DNA from 3 places in the Streptomyces sp. NPDC026246 genome. Region 2 is predicted to be linked to each of the others. Evidence: riboswitches for the same ligand, from Rfam matches in the RefSeq annotation. Region 2 holds a riboswitch; each other region holds the start of a gene.
What was found. Region 2 has a riboswitch for cyclic di-AMP ahead of ACZ4M5_RS23615 (transglycosylase family protein). Riboswitches for the same ligand answer to the same signal wherever they lie in the genome.
Positions count from the first base shown of each region.

Region 1: linked by a shared signal. The riboswitch ahead of ACZ4M5_RS26600 (M23 family metallopeptidase) and the one ahead of ACZ4M5_RS23615 (transglycosylase family protein) in region 2 are both predicted to bind cyclic di-AMP.
Region 3: linked by a shared signal. The riboswitch ahead of ACZ4M5_RS31200 (transglycosylase SLT domain-containing protein) and the one ahead of ACZ4M5_RS23615 (transglycosylase family protein) in region 2 are both predicted to bind cyclic di-AMP.

Region 1 covers NZ_JBVHPJ010000011.1:235,430-243,248, forward strand. The annotation lists gene ACZ4M5_RS26560 (PP2C family protein-serine/threonine phosphatase) at 1-328, shown strand, start outside; gene ACZ4M5_RS26565 (STAS domain-containing protein) at 469-1,383, shown strand; gene ACZ4M5_RS26570 (STAS domain-containing protein) at 1,386-1,808, shown strand; gene ACZ4M5_RS26575 (anti-sigma regulatory factor) at 1,808-2,251, shown strand; gene ACZ4M5_RS26580 (SpoIIE family protein phosphatase) at 2,251-3,303, shown strand; gene ACZ4M5_RS26585 (MarR family winged helix-turn-helix transcriptional regulator) at 3,384-3,893, opposite strand; gene ACZ4M5_RS26590 (dihydrofolate reductase family protein) at 4,180-5,310, shown strand; tRNA gene ACZ4M5_RS26595 (tRNA-Met) at 5,415-5,488, shown strand; cyclic di-AMP (ydaO/yuaA leader) riboswitch at 5,788-5,944, shown strand; gene ACZ4M5_RS26600 (M23 family metallopeptidase) at 5,956-6,987, shown strand; gene ACZ4M5_RS26605 (aldo/keto reductase) at 7,132-7,819, shown strand, end outside.
Region 2 covers NZ_JBVHPJ010000009.1:238,427-246,245, forward strand. The annotation lists gene ACZ4M5_RS23600 (nucleoside triphosphate pyrophosphohydrolase) at 203-1,210, shown strand; gene ACZ4M5_RS23605 (cytochrome P450 family protein) at 1,257-2,531, shown strand; gene ACZ4M5_RS23610 (transglycosylase family protein) at 2,711-3,700, shown strand; cyclic di-AMP (ydaO/yuaA leader) riboswitch at 3,929-4,095, shown strand; gene ACZ4M5_RS23615 (transglycosylase family protein) at 4,100-4,828, shown strand; gene eno (phosphopyruvate hydratase) at 5,229-6,509, shown strand; gene ACZ4M5_RS23625 (FtsB family cell division protein) at 6,614-7,090, shown strand; gene ACZ4M5_RS23630 (DUF501 domain-containing protein) at 7,157-7,756, shown strand; gene ACZ4M5_RS23635 (Ppx/GppA phosphatase family protein) at 7,753-7,819, shown strand, end outside.
Region 3 covers NZ_JBVHPJ010000017.1:9,665-17,483, forward strand. The annotation lists gene ACZ4M5_RS31180 (amidase) at 1-1,131, shown strand, start outside; gene ACZ4M5_RS31185 (flavodoxin family protein) at 1,180-1,761, shown strand; gene ACZ4M5_RS31190 (LolA family protein) at 1,882-3,108, opposite strand; gene ACZ4M5_RS31195 (polyprenyl synthetase family protein) at 3,339-4,349, opposite strand; cyclic di-AMP (ydaO/yuaA leader) riboswitch at 4,855-5,024, shown strand; gene ACZ4M5_RS31200 (transglycosylase SLT domain-containing protein) at 5,028-5,828, shown strand; gene ACZ4M5_RS31205 (HAD family hydrolase) at 5,792-6,640, opposite strand; gene ACZ4M5_RS31210 (GNAT family N-acetyltransferase) at 6,827-7,819, shown strand, end outside.

The DNA.
Region 1 (7,819 bases), on a different contig from region 2:
GCGGCTGCGCCGGGGCACGGTGGAACGGGTCGCCTTCGAGGCCCAGCTGCCGCTCGGCATGTTCGAGGAGACGGACTACGTCGTGCAGGAGTTCGCCGTGGAGCCCGGTGACCGGCTGGTGTTCGTCAGCGACGGCGTCTACGACGTCGCCTCCCCCGGCGGCGAGGCCTACGGCGACGCCGCCCTGGCCCGGGCGATCCAGTCGACCCGGCTGCTGCCGGCCACCGAGGTGCCCCGGGCCCTCCTGCGCGAGCTGTCCGGCCACCGCGGCCGGCCCGTCCCGGACGACGACGCCCTCGTGGTGTGTCTGGACTGGCGTGGCCGGTGAGGGATGGGGGAAGGCGCCGGTCAGGGACGTCGGTGTACGACTGTTTGGTGGTGCCGACCGTCGGCACTAATGTTTGTCATAGGGCAAGTAATGAGTGAGGGCGCCGTGATGGACCTCGGTTCGGCCCGTGCGAGGGAGCGATGCAAGTGACGGTGTCGGAAGCACATGCCGGGCAGGGGCCGGCCGCGCACGAGGTGAGCGCCTTCCTCGAGCGGCGGCGGGAGCAGATCGCCCAGCGGTGGGCGGACGCCGCGCTGTTCCGCACCGTCTTCACGGTCTCACGCGACGAGGCGGTCGAGGCGGGCCGGGCCGTACTCGCCGCCCTCGCGGCCGTCGCCGCCTCCGAGCGGCTGGACGACATCCGCGCGCCCGGATTCGAGGCGGTGCGCGACCAGTTGGGCCGCATGGCCGCCTCCCGCGCCCGTACGGGCACCGACCCGGACGGCGTCGCCGACGAGGTGGCCGCGCTGCGGCTCCCGGTGGTGGACCTGCTGCGCGCCGAGTTCGAGGACCCCGGCTCCCCGGACGCGCAGGAGTGCGTGGTGGCGCTCACCGTGCTCATGGGCACGCTGCGGCTGGTCGTGATGGAGACCACGCTCAGCGCGGGTGAGGCGCTGATCGCCCGGCAGCGCGAGCAGTTGCACGAGGTGGCCACCCCCGTGATCAAGCTGTGGGACAGCACGGTCGCCGTCCCGCTCATCGGCACGCTCGACAGCGCGCGCAGCCAGGTGGTCATGGAGAGCCTGCTGAACGCGATCGTCGCCGAGCGCGCCCGGTACGCCATCCTGGACATCACCGGTGTGCCCACGGTCGACTCGCTGGTCGCCCAGCACCTGATGAAGACGGTCGCGGCGGCCCGGCTGATGGGCGCCGAGTGCATCGTCTCGGGCATCCGGCCCGCCATCGCGCAGACGATCGTCCACCTGGGCATCGACCTCGGCACGGTGATCACCCGCGCGAGCCTGGCGGACGCGCTGGCCTACGCGCTCAGCCGGCAGGGCGTGGAGATCGCGCCGCTGCGGGCGGCCGACCCGGCGGACGCGGGCGCGCGGTGACGCTGCCCGCGGGGGACGGGTCCCCGCTGTCCGCGCCGGTGCACGGTCACGCCTTCACCGTGCCGGTGCTCCGGCTGGGCGACGTCCTGCTGGTCACGCTCCAGGGCGAGTTGCACGACGCCATGGCCGAGCAGTTGCAGCACGACGTCGCGGCCCGGATCGCCGGATCCCGAGTGACCGGGGTCGTCATCGACATCTCCGGCGTGGAGATCGTCGACTCGTTCCTGGGCCGGGTCCTCGCCGAGATCGCCGCCGCGGCGAAACTGCTCGCGGCGCGCACGGTCCTGGCCGGGATGCGCCCGGCCGTGGCGATCACCCTCGTCGAACTCGGCCTCACACTGCCGGGGTTGAGGACCGCCCTGGACGTCGAGCGCGCCATGGAGCTGCTCGCCGCCGACCCGCGCGACGGAGGGGGGAGTCCTTGATGCAGGCTTCCCGCCACGCCGCCCCGGCCACCCTGCCGATCGGCTCGGACGCCGATCTGGCCTGGGTGCGGCAGCAGGTCCGGCAGACGGCCGCCGAGCTGGGCTTCGGTCTGGTGCAGCAGACCAAACTGGTCACCGCGGCCAGTGAACTGGCCCGCAACACCCTCGTCCACGGCGGTGGCGGCCATGTGGAGATGACCCCGCTGGTCACCGGGCCGGCGCAGGGGCTGCGGCTGGCCTTCGTCGACACCGGGCCGGGCATCCGCGACCTGGACCTGGCGATGACCGACGGCTACACCAGCGGCGGCGGGCTGGGCCTGGGCATGAGCGGGGCCAAGCGGCTCGTGCACGAGTTCCGGGTGGACAGCCGGCCGGGTGAGGGAACCACCGTCACCGTCACGGCCTGGGCCACGGCCGTGCCGCCCTCCCGGCCGGAGCCCTGATGAGCAGGGTCTGGGACGTGCCCGTGGACGACTCGACCCGGGTGCGGGACGTCCGGGTCGCCGCCGAGGAGGCCAGCGCGTGCGCCGGACTGCCGGCGAACCGCACGGCGTCCGCCGCGCTGGTGGCGACGGAACTGGCGACCAACCTGCTGCGGCACGCCGAGGGCGGCCACGTGCTCATCGGCCTCGTCGAGCGGACGGACGGCGGCGGTCCGCGCACCTGTGTGCAGCTCCTCTCGCTGGACCACGGGCCCGGCATCCCGGACGTGGCCGCCGCGATGCGCGACGGTTACTCCACGACCGTCGCGGCCTCCCTGGGCGCGGGGCTCGGCACCTGCCGCCGGGTCGCGAACGACTTCGACCTGCACAGCGCCGTCGGCCGGGGCACCGTCGTGCTGGCCCGGATCGACCACGAGATCGCCGTCCGCCACCCGGGGACGTCCGCGCCGCCCCCGCGCGCCGGCGGTGTCAACGTCCCCCTGGGCCGGGCGGCCCACTCCGGCGACGCCTGGGCCCGTGTCCGCGCCGGGGACCGGCTGACCCTGCTGCTCGCCGACGGGCTCGGGCACGGGGAGAAGGCCGCCGAGGCCTCCACCGCGGCGGTGACCGCGCTGCGCGGCCTGGCCGAGCTGCCGCCGCCGGAGATCCTGCGGCGTCTGGGCCCGGCTCTGCGCCCCACCCGGGGGGCGGCCGTCGCCGTGGCGCAGGCCGATCTGTCCACGGGACGGCTGGACTTCGCCGGGATCGGCAACGTCGGCGCCCGGCTGCGCACCGGCGGGGAGTGGCGGCCGCTGCTGTCCCGGCCCGGCATCGTGGGGGCCCAGGCACCGGCCGACGTCCCCGTGCAGAGCGGGCCGTGGCACGACGACAGCCTGCTGGTGCTGCACAGCGACGGTCTGCCCAGCCGCTGGAGCACGCCCGAGGACGTGCTCCTGACCTGCGACCCGGCGGTGGTCGCCGCGGTGGTGCTGCGCGACTCGGGCAGTGCGGCCCGCCCGGTGCGCGACGACACGTGTGTGGCGGTGCTGAAGGGGGGCTCGCCCGGGGCTTGACGGCCGGGCGGGGGCGTGCGGACCGGGCGGGGGCGTGAGGCCGGGCCGGGGCGAGGGGACCGGCCGGTCCCTCGGATCCCTCACGGGCCGGCGGGTGGCTCGCCGGCTCGGGGCGGCGCGTGGTCCTGGGCGGCCAGGAAGGCGCGCAACCCCCTTCTCAGTGCCTCCCGTTCGGCAGGCCGCATCGCGGCCACGGCGACGGTGAGGGCGTGGGTGCGGCGACCGGCGACGTCGCTCAGGACGTTGCGGCCGTGCGTGGTGAGCCGGAGCTGGACCTCGCGGCGGGTGTCCGGGTGCGGGGCCCGTTCCAGCAGGCCGGCCGCCGCGAGCCGGTCGCAGAGGCGGCTGGCGGTGGGCAGGCCGATGTCCAGCCGCTCCGCCAGGGCGGTGAGGTTGAGTCCGGGTGCCCTCTGCACCGTGCGCAGCGCCCGCAACTGATGCGGGGACAGCCGCAGGGACGCCTCCTGGGCCGCGACCGTCCACAGGACCGCCAGGCTGTCCACCGCGTCGGCGATCTGCGAGGCGACGGCTTCCGGGCCCTCGCCCGGCCCCCTGGCCCGGTGGTCACCGGGCCCGCCGAATCCGGTCACAAAACGGTCACTTTCCATAAGCTCCGGGTGCTGTGGAGGTCGCCCTCTTGCAAAGGCTGTACCCGAAGAGCCGAGCGGCAAGCAGACCGTTGCACGGCCGTCACCGGCCTGACGGCGGCTCAGCCCGCGCCGGGTTCCGCCGGTGCGGCCGGCGGCGGGGGGGTGCCGTCCCCGTCCGGCCGGGTGACCGCGTAAGACTTGGCCACGTCCCACTCAGCCCGGCCAGCCCGTCCAGTCCCATCCAGGCCCATCCAGTCCCGCTTTTCCGACCAGCCGCGGAGCGTCGATGCCTCACCCGTACGTCCTGCTGTCCGCCGCCGTCTCCCTCGACGGCTACCTGGACGACACCGGACCCGAACGCCTGTTCCTGTCGAGCCCGGCCGACTTCGACCGCGTCGACGAGGTGCGCGCGTCCGTCGACGCGATCCTGGTCGGCGCGGGCACGATCCGGGCCGACAACCCCCGCCTCCTGGTCAACTCCCCGGAGCGCCGCGCCGCCCGCACCGCCGCGGGCCGGCCCGAGTACCCCCTCAAGGTCACCGTCAGCGGCACCGGCGACCTCGACCCGGAGGCCCACTTCTGGCACACCGGCGGCGAGAAGGTCCTCTACACCACCGACGAGGGCGCCGGGCGCGCCCGCGCCCTCGGCCTCGCCACCGACGTCGTCCCGCTGGGCGCGGCCCTCGACTGGCGCCGGCTCCTCACCCACCTGCACGACGTGCGGGGCGTGCGGCGGCTGATGGTCGAGGGCGGCGGCCTGATCCACACCCAGCTGCTCACCCAGGGGCTCGCCGACGAGATCCAGCTGGTCCTCGCCCCGCTCTTCGTGGGTGACCCCGACGCGCCCCGCCTCTTCGGCCCCGGCGGCTACCCGCCGGGCCGGCTGCGGCTGGTCGACAGCCGCCGGATCGAGGACGTCGTCCTGATGCGCTACGAACCGACCGCCCCCGGCACCGGGCCGCTCCCGGTCGCCGCCGACCACCGCTGGCTGGCCGCCGCCTGCGAGCTCGCGGAGCACTGCCCGCCCTCCGCGACCGCGTTCAGCGTCGGGGCGGTGGTGGTCGCGGCCGACGGCACCGAACTGGCCCGCGGCCACTCCCGCGAGGGCGGCGACCCGGTGGTTCACGCCGAGGAGGCGGCCCTGGCCAAGCTCGATCCGGCCGACCCCAGGCTCGCCGGGGCGACCGTCTACAGCAGCCTCGAACCCTGCGCCCGCCGTGCCTCCCGCCCGGCGCCCTGCGCCCGGCTGATCCTCGACGCGGGTGTGCGGCGGGTCGTCACGGCCTGGCGCGAGCCGGACACCTTCGTATCCGGGGCCGACGGCAGCGGTGTCCTGGCCGCCGGGGGAGCGCAGGTCGTCCTCCTGCCCGAGCACGAGGAGCGGGCCAAGGCCCCGAACCGGCACCTGCTGCCCTGAGCGCGGCGCTCCGGGCCGGGGTGTGCCGGGGCCGGTGCCGGGGGCGCCGGACCGGGGTGTGCGCGAGACGTCCCGCGGATGGCGTACACTGGTGAACACAACGACGCGGGGTGGAGCAGCTCGGTAGCTCGCTGGGCTCATAACCCAGAGGTCGCAGGTTCAAATCCTGTCCCCGCTACTGAAGGCCGAGGGCCGGAATCCGAAAGGGTTCCGGCCCTCGGTGCGTTTCCCTCCGGTCGTCGACCGGCCGTCACACACGGTGAGTGAACCGCCCCGCTGCGCATAACAACTGACACACCGTCAAGTCCCGTGCGGTGTCCGGGAGGCGGTCAACTCGCCCGATTCACCCCGGTCGTGGCAGGTTGGTCCGCGCGAAAAAGGTTAATGATCAAGCGGAAGCGCTGGAATACGCACCGCGCCATCCATTAACGTTCGATAACGCAGCGCGGTCGTCCCAGCCGTCACAGAAGGCGGCTCCGTGCGCACGCGCCGAATCCCGCAAGGGAACCGGGGAACCACCACTTGGGGTGAATCGAGCGGATGCCGCCGTGGCAGCACGGCAGGTATACGCGCGTAGGAGACCTTCCTGCTCCGAACCCGTCAGCTAACCCGGTAGGCGAGAAGGAAGGAAAGGAGCACGCCCACGTGGCGTCCAACCGGCCTGCCCCCGCTGCCCCGTTCGCGGCGGACCAGCGCGACCCCGAGACCTTCGGCTTCGGCCGTCAGCGCACCGACGAGGGCCCGTTCCAGGAGTGGAACCCCACCGCGGAGTCCATCCGCCCCGTCCGTGGCCGGCACCGCGTCTCCAAGCAGCGCGGCGGAGGACTCGCCCGCAGCTCCACCGTCCTCGGCGTCGGTGTCATAGCCGCCGTCGGCGCGGGCGGCATGGCCAGCGCCCAGACCGGCAAGCCGCCGGTGTCGATCTCCGTCCCGGACCTTCCCTCGGTGGGTTCCCTCCTCTCGGACGACGACACCCCCGAAGGCTCCGCCACCCCGCTCAGCAGCCTGGGCACCACGACCGCCGAGGCCGAGCCGGGCGCCGACGGCGCCGGTGAGGCCCTGCGCGCCCGGATCATGGCCCAGGTCGAGCACCAGCAGGACCAGATCGACACCAAGGCCGCCCAGGAGGCCGCGGCCGCCGCCGAGAAGGCGGCCCAGGAGGCCGTCGCCAAGGCCGAGAAGGAGGCCAAGGCCAAGGCCGCCGAGGCGAAGAAGAAGGCGGAGGAGGCGGCCGAGAAGAAGGCCGAGGCCGAGCGGCTCGCCGCCCTCGCCAAGCAGTACACGCTGCCGACCTCCTCGTACACCCTCACCTCCAGCTTCGGCCAGGCCGGCGCCTACTGGTCCTCCGGCTACCACACCGGTCTCGACTTCGCCGCCCCCACGGGCACACCGATCAAGGCGGTCCACAGCGGCACCATCACCGAGGCCGGCTGGAACGGCTCCTACGGCTACAAGACCGTCCTCACCCTCGACGACGGCACCGAGATCTGGTACGCGCACCAGTCGTCGATCGGCGTCAGCGTCGGCCAGAAGGTCGGCACCGGCGACGTCATCGGCCGTGTCGGCGCCACCGGCAACGTCACCGGCGCCCACCTCCACCTCGAAGTCCACACCGGCGGTTCCGCGAGCGGCATCGACCCCATGGCGTGGCTGCGGGGCAAGGGACTCAACCCGTAGACGCACCGCGCCCGTCGAAGCACCGGCAGCCCTGACGACGACCCCCCGGCGTCAGGGCTGCCGGTCTTCGCCGGCCGGGGTGTTCGCCCGGGGTCGTGCGCAGCTTGCGGAATGGGCCGTTCCGCGCGGTCGTTGACCCAGGGTATGACTGCTACGACGAATCTGCGCAAGCTCGGCTCCTCCGACCTCGAGGTCTTCCCGCTCGCCCTCGGCGGCAACGTCTTCGGCTGGACCGCCGACGAGGACCGTTCCTTCGCCGTCCTCGACGCCTACACCGCGGCCGGCGGCAACTTCGTCGACACCGCCGACGTCTACTCGGCGTGGGCCGAGGGCAACCGGGGCGGGGAGTCCGAGACCATCCTCGGCAGGTGGCTCCGGGCGCGCGGCAACCGCTCCGAGGTCGTCGTCGCCACCAAGGTGAGCCAGCACCTCGACTTCCAGGGGCTGTCCGCCGCCACCATCAAGGCCGCCGCCGACGCCTCCCTGCGCCGGCTGGGTACCGACCACATCGATCTGTACTACACCCACTACGACCGGCCCGAGGTGCCCGTCGAGGAGATCATCGGCGCCCTCGACGAGCTCGTCAAGGCAGGCAAGGTGCGGCACATCGCCGCCTCCAACATCTCCGCGGAGCGGCTGCGGGAGTCCCTGGAGTTCTCCGACCGCGAGGGACTGGCCCGCTACGTGGCCCTCCAGCCCCACTACAACCTGGTCTCCCGCGACACCTACGAGGGCGGGCTCCAGGACTTCGCCGAGCGCAGCGGCCTCGCGGCCGTGCCCTACTACGCGCTCGCGTCCGGCTTCCTCACGGGCAAGTACCGCCCCGGTACGA
Region 2 (7,819 bases):
CGCGGGGCGGGCACTGACAAGCACCCGCCCGGTTACTCCCCCCCCCCCCCGCAGACACTGACGAGCACCCGGCTCGCCCCCTGGCGGACCCTCCGCGCCCGGCGCGCCCCGCTCGCCCCCCTGTGGACAACTCGCGAGAGCCCGGCCCCACCCCCTGTGGACAACTTCCGGCACCGTCCGCCACGTGGGATAGCTTCGAAACGTGAACGCCAACAGCTCCGAAGCCATCCCGGGCCCCCCGCAGGCCGCCCCGGGTGCGGCCGCCGACCCCGGCCGCGCCGTCCTGCTCACCACCAGCCACCGCGTCGCCCCCGGCCTGCTCTCCTGGCCCGCCTGGCAGGCCCTGCACGCGGCCGACCGGGTGCTGTGCGCGGACGGGGCCCACCCGCAGCTGCCCTATCTGCGCGAGGCCGGCATCACCGTCGAGGTGGCGTCGCCCACCGCGCAGGACCTCGTCGACGCCTGCGCCGGCGGCCGCACCGTGGTCGTCGTGGCGACGGGCGAGGGCGAGCCGGCCCTGACCGACGGGCTGGCCCGCCTCGCCGGCTCCGGCCGCCTCGCCATGCCGGAGCTGGAGCTGCTCCCGGCCTCCTACGACCTGCCCGGCGCCCGCCTCCTCGACCTCGTCCAGGTCATGGACCGCATCCGCGCCGAATGCCCCTGGTCGTCCCGGCAGACCCACAAGGGCCTCGCCAAGTACGGCATCGAGGAGGCGTACGAGCTGGTCGAGGCGATCGAGGAGGGGGACCGCGACGAACTGCGCGAGGAGCTCGGGGACGTCCTCCTGCAGGTCGTCTTCCACGCTCGCATCGCCGAGGAGGACACGGAGGCGCCCTTCTCCATCGACGACGTGGCCGGCGGCATCGTCGCCAAGCTCGTCCACCGCCACCCGCACGTGTTCGGCGACGCGACGGCCACCACCCCCGAGGAGGTCAAGGCCCACTGGCTGCGCACCAAGGCGATCGAGAAGCAGCGCACCTCCGTCACCGACGGCGTCCCCCTCGGCCAGCCGGGACTGGCCCTGGCCGCCAAGCTGGCCTCCCGGGCCCGTACGGCCGGCCTCGACATACCCCTGCCCCCGGTCGAGGGCATCGGCTACGAGCTGCTGGCCCTGGCGGTCCGCGCCGAGGCCGAGGGCGTCGACCCGGAGGCGGCGCTCAGAGCCGCGGCCCGCGCCTACCGGGACGCGATCCTGCAGGCCGAGGGCTGAGGAGACCCGGGCCGGGCGGGTCCGGCGGGCCGGATACGGTCGGACCGTGACCGACCAGCCCCAGCCCAGCACGCCCGCCGCCGCCCCGGAACTCTTCACCTGGGAGTTCGCGAGCGACCCCTACCCCGCCTACGCCTGGCTGCGCGAGCACGCCCCGGTGCACCGGACGCGGCTGCCCAGCGGGGTGGAGGCCTGGCTGGTCACGCGCTACGCGGACGCCAAGCAGACGCTCGCCGACCCCCGGCTCTCCAAGAACCCGGCGCACCACGACGAACCGGCCCACGCCAAGGGCAAGACGGGGATCCCGGGGGAGCGCAAGGCGGAGCTGATGACGCACCTGCTGAACATCGACCCACCGGACCACACCCGGTTGCGGCGGCTGGTGTCCAAGGCGTTCACCCCCCGCCGGGTCGCCGAGTTCGCCCCCCGGGTGCAGGAGCTGACCGACGGGCTCATCGACCGGTTCGCGCGGACGGGGTCGGCGGACCTCATCCACGAGTTCGCCTTCCCGCTGCCCATCTACGCCATCTGCGACCTGCTCGGCGTCCCCCGCGAGGACCAGGACGACTTCCGCGACTGGGCGGGCATGATGATCCGTCACCAGGGCGGGCCCCGCGGCGGCGTCGCCCGCTCGGTGAAGAAGATGCGGGGCTACCTCGCCGAGCTGATCCACCGCAAGCGCGAGGCGCTGCCCGGCGAACCGGCCCCCGGCGAGGACCTCATCTCCGGGCTCATCCGCGCCTCCGACCACGGTGAGCACCTCACCGAGAACGAGGCGGCGGCCATGGCGTTCATCCTGCTGTTCGCCGGGTTCGAGACGACCGTCAACCTCATCGGCAACGGCACCTACGCCCTGCTCACCCACCCCGGGCAGCGGGCCCGCCTGCAGGCGTCCCTCGCCGCCGGGGAGCAGGACCTGCTGGAGACCGGCGTCGAGGAACTGCTGCGCTACGACGGCCCCGTCGAACTCGCGACCTGGCGCTTCGCCACCCAGCCGCTGACCGTCGGCGGGCAGCGCATCGAGGCCGGCGACCCGGTCCTGGTGGTGCTGGCGGCCGCGGACCGGGACCCGGAGCGGTTCGCCGACCCGGACGCGCTGGACCTGTCCCGCCGGGACAACCAGCACCTCGGGTACGGCCACGGCATCCACTACTGCCTCGGCGCCCCGCTCGCCCGGCTGGAGGGCCAGACCGCCCTCGCCACGCTGCTGACGCGCCTGCCCGACCTCCGGCTCGCAGCCGACCCGGCCGAGCTGCGCTGGCGCGGCGGGCTCATCATGCGAGGGCTGCGCACCCTCCCGGTGGAGTTCACCGCGGTGTGACGCCCGCCGTGTCCAGCGAGCGCCTCCGCCAAACATGACACGCCGTCATGTCTGTGATCTTCACGTGATCTGCGCGGCATGAACTTGTGACAAGTGATCGTCTGCCGATACGTTCACCCATCAACGCGGCCCGGAGACGGCGCCGCGCGGGTCACTGCTGTCTTGCGAAAGGTCTCCGTATGCTCTCCGGGAACGGTCGTCACCGTCGCCCCCGCCAGGCTCCGGCTCTCCTCGTCGCGGCCGGAGTGACCGGCTCCGCCATTGCGATCCCGCTCCTCGGAGCCTCCGGTGCCAGCGCTGCCGACGGCGCCACCTGGGACCGGATCGCGGACTGCGAGACCGGCGGGGCCTGGAGCCAGAACAGCGGCAACGGCTACTACGGCGGCCTCGCGCTCTCCCAGGACGACTGGGAGAGCTACGGCGGTCTCGACTACGCCGCGAGCGCCGATCTGGCCAGCCGCTCGCAGCAGATAGCCGTGGCCGAGAGAATCCTCGCCGACCAGGGGGTCGGCGCCTGGCACACCTGTGGGCTCCTCTCCGGCCTCAGGACGGGCTCGTCGGGCTCGGGTGGCGAGTCCGGCTCGTCCGGTGACTCCGCTCCGACAGACTCGACCGGATTGCTCGACTCGTCCGAATCGTCCGGGTCTTCCGCCTCGCCCTCCCCGTCCGCGACGTCTCCGTCGTCTTCCCCGTCCCGCTCGGCTTCGCCTGACGCCTCGTCGGCACCTCGGGGCGAATCGGGTGATTCCGACAAGTCGCGCGACTCTCGTGGTGCCGGTCGGGGATCGGACGGCTCGCGGTCGGCCGCGCCCGAGAGCGAGGCGTCCGGCAAGTCCCGCCCGAGCGACGGCTCCTCGGCTGCGGCGGACGCCGGCTCCGGCCGTCACCGCGGCCCCAGCGCCGACGAGAGTGCCGGGTCCGCGGACGGCGGTACGGGCGGCTCCTCGGGGCGGCACGCCTCACGCGACGAGGAGGCGTCCGACGAGAAGTCGGAGGGTGCCTACATCGTCGGCGTCGGGGACAGCGCCTGGTCCATCGCCGACTCCCTCCGGATCGACGGGGGATGGCACGAGCTGTACGCCGGGGGCGAGAAGGCGGCCGAGGGCGACTCGGAGCTCGTTCTGCCCGGTCAGACGCTTACCGCAGAGGACGAAACGGACGGGAAGTAGCCGTTCGGGCAGTGCGGGAACGGCGGCGGAAGTCGCCCCGAATCGACGCGAGTTCACGCCATGTTTCGCGGCCTATGTCCCGTATAAACGTGGTGAGAGATAGGTCTCAGAAGCCTTGATCGTCTTTGAAATTCCGGCGATCGCCTGTCTACGGTCGTGACCGCTCGCCACCGCGAGCCCCGGCGGCCGCAACGCCGAATCCTGCCAGCGGCCGTACGGGAACAGTCGTCGCGTCAAGCGCCGTAGGCAGGAGCGGGGGACCCAAGGTAGGTGCCCGACCGGCTTGTTGCGCCGGAAGGGCTAGGGGTGGAGCCGCGTCCCGTGAGGGACGTGGCCGGGCAACTCAACCGGCCCGAACCCGACAGCTCACCTCGCAGGCGTCGGTGAGGGGATCCATCCATGCTGTTTTCCGGCAAGGGCAAGCACCGTCGTCCGTCCAAGGCCACTCGCGCCATCGCCGTCGCCGGTGTCGCCTCCGCCGCCGTCGCCGCTCCGCTGATGGCGGCCGGCAACGCCTCCGCCGCCACCGCCTCCGAGTGGGACGCCGTCGCCCAGTGCGAGTCCGGCGGCAACTGGTCCATCAACACCGGCAACGGTTACTACGGCGGTCTGCAGTTCTCCGCCTCCACGTGGGCCGGCTACGGCGGCACGCAGTACGCCTCCACCGCCGACAAGGCCACGAAGGCGCAGCAGATCGAGATCGCCGAGAAGGTCCTCGCCAGCCAGGGCAAGGGCGCCTGGCCGGTCTGCGGCAAGGGCCTGTCGAGCGCCGGCTACACCGGCGGCGGTTCCACCGACTCCGGCAGCTCCGCCGGCTCCTCGCAGCAGAACCAGCAGAGCCAGCAGAGCCAGCAGAGCCAGCAGAGCACCGAGTCGCGTGAGACCCAGCAGCAGCCGGCCTCCCGTTCCGACGAGCGTCCGGCCGCCAAGAAGACCGTCACCACCCCGACCGGCAAGAAGGTCAAGAAGGGCGACGGCGAGTACAAGGTCGTCAAGGGCGACACCCTCAGCTCCATCGCGGCCGAGGAGAAGGTCAAGGGCGGCTGGGAGAAGCTGTTCAAGCTGAACAAGGACATCGTCGAGGACGCCAACCTCATCTACCCGGGCCAGCAGCTGCACCTGAAGTAAGCAGCAGCGCCCACCGCCGCAGGGCGGTCCGCACCGCGCACCCGCGGTCCGGCCGCCCGGCGGCCCCCGCCCTCGTGGGAGGCCCCGCCCTGACAGGCGGCCCCCCGCCGCACGGGCGGGACCCCCGTCCCCACGGGCTCCCCGCCCCGGTGCGTGTTCCCCCGTACGCACCGGGGCGGGGTCATGTCCGCCCGGGCTCCGGCGGCCGAGTTTCGGCCGGTTGTGGCGAACCTGCTTTGTTCCGTTCGGAAACAATTTACTCTCGGTTCTGTCCATGGGGTGGGCGACCCGGTGGCCGATCGCCCGGAGCCGGTTAGGCTCATGTCGCGAGCCACCACGGCCCGCACCTCGCCGGGTCCACGCGACCCGCGTCACCGCGTCACATAAGAAGGAGATGCTCGTGCCGTCCATCGACGTCGTCGTAGCCCGGGAAATCCTGGACTCCCGAGGCAACCCCACGGTCGAGGTCGAGGTCGGCCTCGACGACGGCAGCACCGGCCGTGCCGCCGTCCCGTCCGGCGCCTCCACGGGCGCCTTCGAGGCCATCGAGCTCCGCGACGGCGACTCGAACCGCTACCTCGGCAAGGGTGTGGAGAAGGCCGTCCTCGCGGTCATCGAGCAGATCGGCCCGGAGCTGGTCGGCTACGACGCCACCGAGCAGCGCCTGATCGACCAGGCGATGTTCGACCTGGACGCCACCGACAACAAGGGCTCGCTCGGCGCCAACGCCATCCTCGGCGTCTCCCTCGCCGTCGCCCACGCCGCCTCCGAGGCCAGCGACCTGCCGCTGTTCCGCTACCTGGGCGGCCCGAACGCGCACCTGCTGCCGGTGCCGATGATGAACATCCTGAACGGCGGCTCGCACGCCGACTCCAACGTGGACATCCAGGAGTTCATGATCGCGCCCGTCGGCGCGGAGTCCTTCTCCGAGGCACTGCGCTGGGGCGCCGAGGTCTACCACACGCTGAAGAAGGTCCTGAAGGGCAAGGGCCTGGCCACCGGCCTCGGCGACGAGGGCGGCTTCGCCCCGAACCTCGGCTCCAACCGCGAGGCCCTCGACCTCATCCTCGAGGCGATCAAGGAAGCCGGCTACACCCCCGGCGAGCAGATCGCCCTCGCGCTCGACGTGGCCGCGTCCGAGTTCTACAAGGACGGCGTCTACACCTTCGAGGGCAAGGAGCGCTCGGCGGCCGAGATGACCGAGTACTACGCGGAGCTCGTCGACGCGTACCCGCTCGTCTCCATCGAGGACCCGCTGTTCGAGGACGACTGGGAGGGCTGGAAGACCATCACCGACAAGCTCGGTGACAAGGTCCAGCTCGTCGGCGACGACCTGTTCGTCACCAACCCCGAGCGCCTCGCCCGCGGCATCGAGGAGGGCGCCGCCAACGCCCTGCTGGTGAAGGTGAACCAGATCGGTTCGCTGACCGAGACCCTGGACGCCGTGGAGCTGGCCCAGCGCAACGGCTTCAAGTGCATGATGTCCCACCGCTCCGGCGAGACCGAGGACGTCACCATCGCCGACCTGGCCGTCGCCACCAACTGCGGCCAGATCAAGACCGGCGCCCCGGCCCGCTCCGAGCGCGTCGCCAAGTACAACCAGCTGCTGCGCATCGAGGAGATCCTCGACGACGCCGCGGTCTACGCCGGCCGCAGCGCCTTCCCGCGCTTCAAGGGCTGACCCCGGCCACAAGAGGCAGCGTCGTACGTACGTCCCCGGACTCGGTCCCGTACCGTGTCCGGGGACGTACGCGCGTATGACGGTGGAGCGGGAGGCGGACTGACATGGCCGTGAAGGACCGGGACCGGTTCTCCACCGCGACCAGGATCCGGCTGCTCGGTGAGCAGACCGCGGCCCGGGTCTACCGCTCCCAGACCAGGCGCCAGGCCCGCCGCTCCCGGCTGACCGGCCGGGCGGCGCTGCTCGCGCTGGTGCTCTGCTCGCTGATCGTGGCCCTGGCCTGGCCGATGCGCCAGTACGTCTCCCAGCGCGCCGAGATCGAGGACCTGCAGCGCGAGCAGCAGCAGGCGCGGGAGCGCGTCGAGCGGCTGCGCGACGCCAAGGCGCGCTGGCAGGACGACGCGTACGCGGAGCAGCAGATCCGGCAGCGGTTGCACTACGTCATGCCGGGGGAGACGGGGTTCGTCGTCGTCGACCCGGACGCGGCGAAGCAGGCGCGCACCGACCTGGGCGCGGCGGACCGCCCCTGGTACGCCAATGTCTGGGACGGGATCGACAAGGCCGACGACTCCGGCCGCTGAACGCGCGCCCAGTGCTCCCCCAGTGACCCCGCAGAGAACCCAGAGAAAGACACGCTGAAGACAGTCATGGAAACGCCCCCGCCGACCACCCCGCGCACCGAACCCACCGACGCGGACGTCGAGGCCTTCAAGCAGCAGCTCGGTCGGCCCCCGCGCGGACTGCGGGCCATCGCGCACCGCTGCCCCTGCGGACAGCCCGACGTCGTGGAGACGGCCCCGCGCCTGCCCGACGGCACGCCCTTCCCGACGCTGTACTACCTGACGTGCCCGAAGGCCAACTCGGCGATCGGCACGCTGGAGGCGAACGGCGTGATGAAGGAGATGACCGAGCGGCTGGCCGCGGACCCGGAGCTGGCGGCGGCGTACCGGGCGGCCCACGAGGACTACGTCCGGCGCCGCGACGAGATCGAGGAGCTGAAGAACTTCCCGAGCGCGGGCGGCATGCCGGACCGCGTGAAGTGCCTGCACGTGCTGGTCGCGCACTCGCTGGCCGCGGGCCCGGGCGTGAACCCGCTGGGCGACGAGGCGCTGGCCATGCTGCCCGAGTGGTGGCGCAAGGGGGCCTGCGTGACGCCCGCCGGCCCGCCGAGCGGTGCGGGGTGGCAGGTCGACAGCACGGACTCGGGGCACTTCGCCGTCAAGCCGCTCGAGGAGGACGGACAGTGACCCGGGTCGCCGCCGTGGACTGCGGCACGAACTCCATCCGCCTGCTGGTCGCCGACGCGGATC
Region 3 (7,819 bases), on a different contig from region 2:
GAGCGGGCCGACCCGGACCTGTGCGCGTTCCTGGAGGTGTGGCACGAGGAGGCACTGCGCCGGGCGGCGGAGGTGGACGCGCTGCTGGACGGGGGCGGCGTCTCGGGCGAACCGCCCCTCCCACTCGCCGGTGTCCCTGTCGCCGTGAAGGGCCGTCACGGGCTGCGCTCCGCGAAGGCGCTGGTCGAGGCCGGGTGCGTGGTCGTGGGGGCGACCTCCGTGCCCGGGCCGGGGACGCCGTGGCAGACCTGGGGGCTCGGGGCCCGGGGTCGGACGGTGAATCCGTGGCGCGCGGACCGGACGCCGGGAGGTTCCTCGGCCGGGGCCGCCGCGGCGGTGGCGGCCGGTCTGGTGCCGCTGGCGACCGGCGCGGACGGGGCCGGGTCGGTGCGGATCCCGGCGGCGTGGTGCGGGGTCCTCGGGCTGAAGGCGACGAACGGACGGCTGCCCTCCACCGACCGTACGGGCCTCGCCGCCCCCGGCGTGCTCGCCCGTTCGGCGCGGGACGCGCAGCTGTGGTGGCGAGTGGTGTCGGGGGAGCCGCCGCCGCCCGCGGTGGCGCTGCCCGTCACCGCCGTCTGGTCCCCCGGCCTGGGCTTCGCCGCGCCCGACCCGGAGCCGGTGGCACTCGCCCGGGCGGCGGTGGAGCGGCTCGTGGCGGCCGGGGTGGTCCGGCTCGTACGGCCGCGGGTGCCGGTGGAGCTCGCCGACCCGGGGCCGGCGTGGCTCGCGCTGCGGGCGGCCGGGACCGGGCGGCCGGCGGGTGGTCCGGGTCCCGGGGCGGACGGGGCCCACCGTGTGCGGGCCCGGAACGACCGGCGGCTGGCGGGGCTGTTCGGCGAAGCGCAGCTGCTGCTCACCCCCACCGCCCCGACGGCACCGCACGGCCACGAGGGACCCGGGGACCGCTACTCCACCTCCCTCACCTGGGCGTTCAACCTCAGCGGGCATCCGGCGCTGAGCCTGCCCGCCGGGTTCGGCGGCGACGGCTGCCCGGCCGGGCTGCAGCTGGTGGCACCGCACGGGCGGGAGGCGTTGCTGCTGGCCGTGGCGCGGGAGGCGCAGGCCCGGGCCGGTCACCGACCCGGCCCCGGACGAGACCCTGGCGGATTTACTTGCGCACGCATATGATGCAAGCGCCTGTAATTGACCTACGCCCATCATTCAGGGGGAACAGCCATGACCCGCCGCTTCCTTTTCGTCCTGGGCAGCGCCCGCTCCGACGGGAACTCCGCGTTGCTGGCCCGCCGGGCCGCCGAGCAGCTGCCGGCCGACGCCGAACAGCAGTGGCTCGACCTGACCGCCCATCCGGTGCCGGACTTCGAGGACCTGCGGCACGACAGCGACCACGTCCGGCCGACCGAGGGCAATGTGGCGCTGCTGCTCGACGCCACGCTCGGCGCGACCGACATCGTGATCGTCTCGCCCCTGTACTGGTACTCGGTCTCGGCGCAGACCAAGCGCTACCTGGACTACTGGTCCGGCTGGCTGCGCACGCCCGGCCTGGACTTCAGGGAGACCCTGGCCGGACGGACGCTCTGGGGCGTCACCGCCCTCGCGCACGAGGAGCAGGTGGTGGCCGACCCGCTGATCGGGACGCTGCACAACTCGGCCGCGTACATGGGGATGCGGTTCGGCGGGGTGCTGCTCGGCAACGGCAGCAAGCCCGGTGATGTGCTGGCCGACACCGAGGCGCTGGCCCGGGCCAAGACGTTCTTCGCCCAGGAGGCTCCGCTCGCGCGGTTCCTGTACGAGACGTGAGCGCCGGGTGCGCGGCCGGGGGACACGGAAGCCGGGGACGGTGCGCGCCGGGACGCTCACGTCCCGGCGCCTGCGACGTCCCCGGCCTCGTGCTCCCGGTCTCCCGGCGCGCGTGGCGGGTCACTTCCCCGCGTCGGCCGCCTTCACGAGCGCGTCCTTGGTGACCGCGCCGACGTAGACCTGGCCGTCGTCGGTGACGAGGGCGTTGACCAGGCGGGTCGAGAAGACCGTGCCCGAGCCGAACGCGCCGGTGACCTTGTCGCCGAGCGAGTCGACGAAGCCGCCGAGGTCGCCGCCGGCCGCGCCGGAGGGCACACCCTCGCCGCCGGTGCCGAAGGTGGCGATGGCGTTCCAGCCCTCGCCGATGGTCTTCATGCCGCCGGGACCCTCGCCGAGGTCCTTCCCGGACTCCGGGGCGTGTCCGCCCTTGCGGGCGTGCTCCTCGACGCCCTGGCCGAACTCCTTGCCGGCGTCCTTCTCCTCGGTGACCTTCGCGCCCTTGGGCGGGGTGAAGTCGAAGGTGGAGGCGGCCGGCCGGGAGAAGTCGACCTTGGTGAAGCCGGCGTCCACGACGGCCGAACCGCCGCTCGCGGGAACCAGCGTGAACTTCAGCGGCATGCCGGTCTTCGCGTCCACCGCCACGGTGACGGCTCCGACCGTCGAACCGGACTGCTTCGGCTCGACGACCAGCTTGTAGGCGTCGCGGCCGGCGACCCGGGCGGTGCCGTCCACCGTGACGGAGGTGGTGTCGTCGACGGCCTTCAGCACCTCCTCGGCGAAGTCCTTGGGCGTGGCGGGCGGCTGCTCCTTCTCCGCCTTCGGGCTCTGCGGGCCGGTGCCGTGGTAGACCTCGCCGGACTTGCCGTCGTAGGCCCAGACGTCCTTGCCGTTGTGGATGACGCTGTACTCGGCCGCGTTCTCCACCAGGGACAGCTTCTGCCGGTCCGGACCGTCGGCGGCGACGCGCAGGGTGTGCGTGCCGGAGGCCAGTTCGGTGAGCTTGGCGGTCGGGTCGGCGGAGGAACCGTCGCCGCCGCCCGCGGCGCCGGAGAGCAGACCGGACTCCAGGCCGCCGAGGTTCGGCAGACCGAGGTCCGTGGTGATCTTCACCGTGCCGGACAGCTGCTCGACGTCCGACTTCGCGATCTTCTCGACGAGCTGCTGGGCGGTGATGTCCGGCAGGTCGGGGTCGCCGGAGTCGGCGAGCGCCGGGACCAGGCCGATCGTCGCGGCCGCCACCCCGATCACCGTGACCGGGACGACGTAGCGAGCGGCCTTGCGCCGCCGGGACTGCCGCTCGTCGGCCTCCCCGCCGGTCGTGCTGTCGTCGGATGCGTACGGTGCCATGTGTGCCCTACCTCCGTGGTCGGCGGCGGCCGTCCGTGTCGTCCACGCACTCGTCCGTGAGCCGCCATTCTCACCCGAACAGGTGAGGAGTGGTGTCTTCCGTGGTTTCCATCTGACCAAATCGGCCGGGCGGATACGTCAGACCGCGGGCTCAACTCCGCGTACTGCTGGGGTATGACACGCGGGGGCGGCTTCTCCCCCGACCCGTAGGGGTCCGGGGAGGGGCGGGGTCAGCCGGCGCGGTGCACCACGGCGTCGCACAGCTCCAGCAGCGCCGTCTTCGCGGCGCAGTCGCGCAGCGGTGCCAGTGCCGAGCGGGCGTCCTGGGCGTAGCGGACGGTGTCCTGGCGGGCCTGCTCCAGCGCCGGGTGGGCGCGCAGCCGCCGCAGGGCCTCGGCGTGCCGGGCGTCGTCGGTGAGGTCGGAGTCGAGCAGCTCGCACAGGGCGACGTCCTCGGCGAGGCCGAGCCGGGCGGCCCGCTCGCGCAGCCGGAGCACCGGCAGGGTGGGGATGCCCTCGCGCAGGTCGGTGCCGGGGGTCTTGCCGGACTCGTGGGAGTCGGAGGCGATGTCCAGGACGTCGTCCGCGAGCTGGAAGGCGACGCCGAGCCGCTCGCCGTACTGGGTGAGCACGTGCACGACCGTCTCGTCGGCGCCGGACATCATCGCGCCGAAGCGGCAGGACACGGCGACCAGCGAGCCGGTCTTGCCGCCCAGCACGTCGAGGTAGTGCTCGACGGGGTCGCGGCCGTCCTGCGGTCCGGCGGTCTCCAGGATCTGCCCGGTCACCAGCCGTTCGAACGCCTCGGCCTGCACCCGCACGGCCTCCGGGCCGAGGTCGGCCAGGATGTGCGAGGCGCGGGCGAAGAGGAAGTCGCCGGTGAGGACCGCGACGGAGTTGCCCCAGCGGGTGTTCGCGCTCTCCACGCCGCGGCGCACGGCGGCCTCGTCCATCACGTCGTCGTGGTACAGCGTGGCGAGGTGGGTGAGTTCCACGACGACGGCCGAGGGCACGATGCCCGGCGCGTACCGGTCGCCGAACTGGGCGGCGAGCATCACCAGCAGCGGCCTGAACCGCTTGCCGCCGGCGCGCACCAGGTGCTGGGCGGCCTCCGTGATGAAGGGCACCTCGCTCTTGGTGGCCTCGAGCAAGCCTTCCTCGACAGCCGTCAGTCCGGCCTGGACGTCGGCTTCCAGAGCCTGGTCCCGCACGCTCAGCCCGAACGGCCCGACGTCGGTCACGAGGGGTCTCCTGTCTGCTGGTGTCTGGCGGTGCTACGCGCATTGTCGATAGGTCGCTGCCCTCACTCGAGTCAGCGTATCCGGTCACGTTTCGATCACCGCCAGCGCCCATGGTTACAGGCCGGGCGGTATCCGATCAGGACCGCAATGTTTTCGATCAGGTCATAAGAGCAGACATTTATCGACTTACCGGGAGGTAGCACCCTATGCCCGATTTGCCGACATAGGGAAGCGAATCCCAGTTGTGCACATTGCTCTCGGAGTCGTGATCAGTGAGTTGAATCACGCCCACCCTTTCACGACGGCACCCGGAACGCGGCCCCTACACCCTTCCCCCTCAAGCGAGTTGAGCCTTGGCGAAAGCAAAGGATCAAGCTGCCCCATACCGGTCCACCAAGGTCAACAAGCGCCATATGTGACTCCCGTGCTTGTTCCCGACATGTGCTCTCGCATACGTTCCCGCCCTGTCCGGCGGACGCCGAATCCTGCCACCGTCCGGGCACCCATCCACCGATCACTCACGCAGGGCAGGAGCGGGGGACCCAGGTAAGTCGCCGGTCCGCACAGCGGAACGGCTCGGGGTGAAGCCGCGCACGGCACACGGTGCCGTACGCGGCCGGGCACCTCCCGGCCCGAACCCGACAGCTCACCTCGCAGGCGCCGGAGAGGAACATCGCCATGCCCGGACGAGGCACGCACCGTCGCCCCCGTAAGAACCCGATCACCCGTGGTGTCGTCGCAGCCGGCACCGGCGGGGCGGCCCTGGCCCTCCCGCTCCTCGGCGCGGTGAACGCCGTCGCCGCCGAGCCGCAGAGCGCGCCCGCCGCGCACGTCCTGCCGCAGGCCGCCCAGCCCGCGAAGTCGCTCACGTACACCGTGACCAAGGGCGACACGCTCTACCGCATCGCGGACACGTATGACGTCTCGGGCGGCTGGAAGCAGCTGTACAAGGACAACCGCTCCGTCGTCGGCGACAACCCCAAGCTGATCCACCCGGGTCTGAAGCTGAAGGTGAAGGGCGCCGAGGCCGCCGCCCCGGAGAAGAAGGCGACCCAGTCGTCGGCGCCGGCCAAGCCGGCCGCGAAGCCCGCCACCCAGTCGGCCGCGAAGCCCGCCGGCGGTGTCGCCCAGGCCACCCAGGCCGCCACGAAGACCTACGCGGACAACCTGGACGGCTGGATCCGCGAGGCGCTGGACATCATGGCGCAGAAGGGGATCCCGGGCTCCTACGACGGCATCCACCGCAACATCATGCGCGAGTCGTCCGGCAACCCCCTGGCGATCAACAACTGGGACTCGAACGCGGTCGCGGGCACCCCGTCCAAGGGCCTGCTCCAGGTCATCGACCCGACCTTCGCCGCGTACCACGTGGACGGAACCCCCTTCGACCCGTACGACCCGGTCGCCAACATCACGGCGGCCTGCAACTACGCGGCCGACCGCTACGGCTCGATCGACAACGTCAACGGCCCGTACTGAGCCGCCCCGCCCAGCAGTCGCTCGAGGACGACGGCGATGCCGTCGTCCTCGTTCGACGCGGTGACCTCGTCGGCCACCGCCTTCAGCTCGGGATGGGCGTTGGCCATCGCCACCCCGCGGGCGGCCCAGTCGAACATCGGGATGTCGTTGGGCATGTCACCGAAGGCCAGGGTGTCCGCGGGCCGCAGCCCCAGATGCTCGGCGGCCAGCGCCAGCCCCGTCGCCTTGGTCACCCCGCACGGCTGCAACTCCACCGTGCCCGGACCGGACATGGTCACGGTCGCCAGTGAGCCGACCACCGACCGGGCCGTCGCCGCCAGTTCGTCGTCCGACAGGAACGGGTGGCGCAGCAGCACCTTGCTGATCGGCTCCCCCCACAGGTCGTCGCGCCGCTCGACCCGGACGGCCGGCAGGGTCGGGTGCGGCATGAGGTAGCCCGGCTCGATCAGCGTCAGCCCGTCCACGCCGTCCTGGTCGACCGCCGCGTACACCTGCCCCACCTCGGCCTCGATCTTGCCGAGGGCCGTCTCCGCGAGTTCCCGGTCCAGCGTGATGGACCACAGCAGCCGGTCCGCGCCGGCGTCGTACACCTGCGCGCCCTGCCCGCACACCGCGAGCCCCGTGCAGCGCAGGTCGTCCAGGAGCGGCCGCACTCTCGGCGCCGGGCGGCCCGTCACCACGAGGTGCTGGGCACCGGCGTCCGCCACCCGCGCGAGCACGGCGAGGGACCGGTCGGACAGGGTGTCGTCGCCGCGCAGCAACGTCCCGTCCAGATCGGTGGCGATGAGCGAATATGCGAGGGGTGCGGCCATGATCAGAGAATACGGACAGCGGGCCCCTGCGTTTCATCGCGCGACGGACGCCGATTGCCCGGTTGAAGGCCTCTGCACCGATTGGCAACAACATGCTCCGCTACCTACCCGAGGGACCGTCCCGGGCGGTACCTTCCATGTGTCCAGGGGGGACTTGATCGGGGGGTCGGGTTGAGCAGTGGACGCATTCGTGTGGCCGGGCCCGGGGAGCTCGGCGAAGAGGAGCGGGAGTGCTGGCGTGCGCTGCGCGCCGCCTCCCGGGCACCGCGCAACCCCTTCATGGAACCGGAGTTCACCGAGGCCGTCGGCCGGGTGAGGCCGCAGGCCCGCGTCGCCGTGGTGCGTGAAGGGGCGGAGCCGGCCGGCTTCCTGCCGTACGAGCGGGGCCCGTTGGGGCAGGGCCGGGCCATCGGGCTCGGTGTCTCCGACGCCCAGGGCGCCGTCCTGCGGCCGGGTCTGGCACTGGAGACGGGCGAACTGCTGCGGGCCTGCTCGCTGTCGAGTTTCGCCTTCGACAACCTGGAGGCGGAGCAGCGGCTGTTCGTCGGGCACGCGGCCGAGGAACACGCCACGTTCGTCATCGACGTGGAGAAGGGCTACGAGACCTACGAGTCGGTGCTGCGCGGCCAGTCGCCGAAGTTCCTCAAGACGACCCTGGCCAAGGAGCGCCGGCTGGGCCGGCAGACGGGCGAGCTGCGGTTCGTGTTCGACGAACGCGACCCTGCCGCGCTGCGCACGCTCATGGAGTGGAAGTCGGCGCAGTACCGCAGGACCGGCCGCCGGGACCGGTTCGCCCAGGAGTGGATCACCCGGCTCGTCGGGCAGCTGGCCCAAACCCGGGCCGCGCAGTGCAGCGGCACGCTCTCCGTACTGTACGCCGGTGAGCGGCCCGTCGCCGCGCACTTCGGACTGCGTTCGGCCTCGGTCCTGGCCTGCTGGTTCCCGGCGTACGACCCGGAGTTCGCCAAGTTCTCGCCGGGTCTGGTGCTGCATCTGCGCATGGCCGAGGCGGCGGCGGCCGAGGGCATCACCACGCTCGATCTGGGGCGGGGCGCCGCCGAGTACAAGGACGCGCTGAAGACGGGCGAACTGCCCGTGTACGAGGGCGCGGTGCTGCGGCCCGGGGCGGGCGCGGCACTGCACTGGCTGCGCCGTGAGCCGGTACGCCGCGCGCACGGC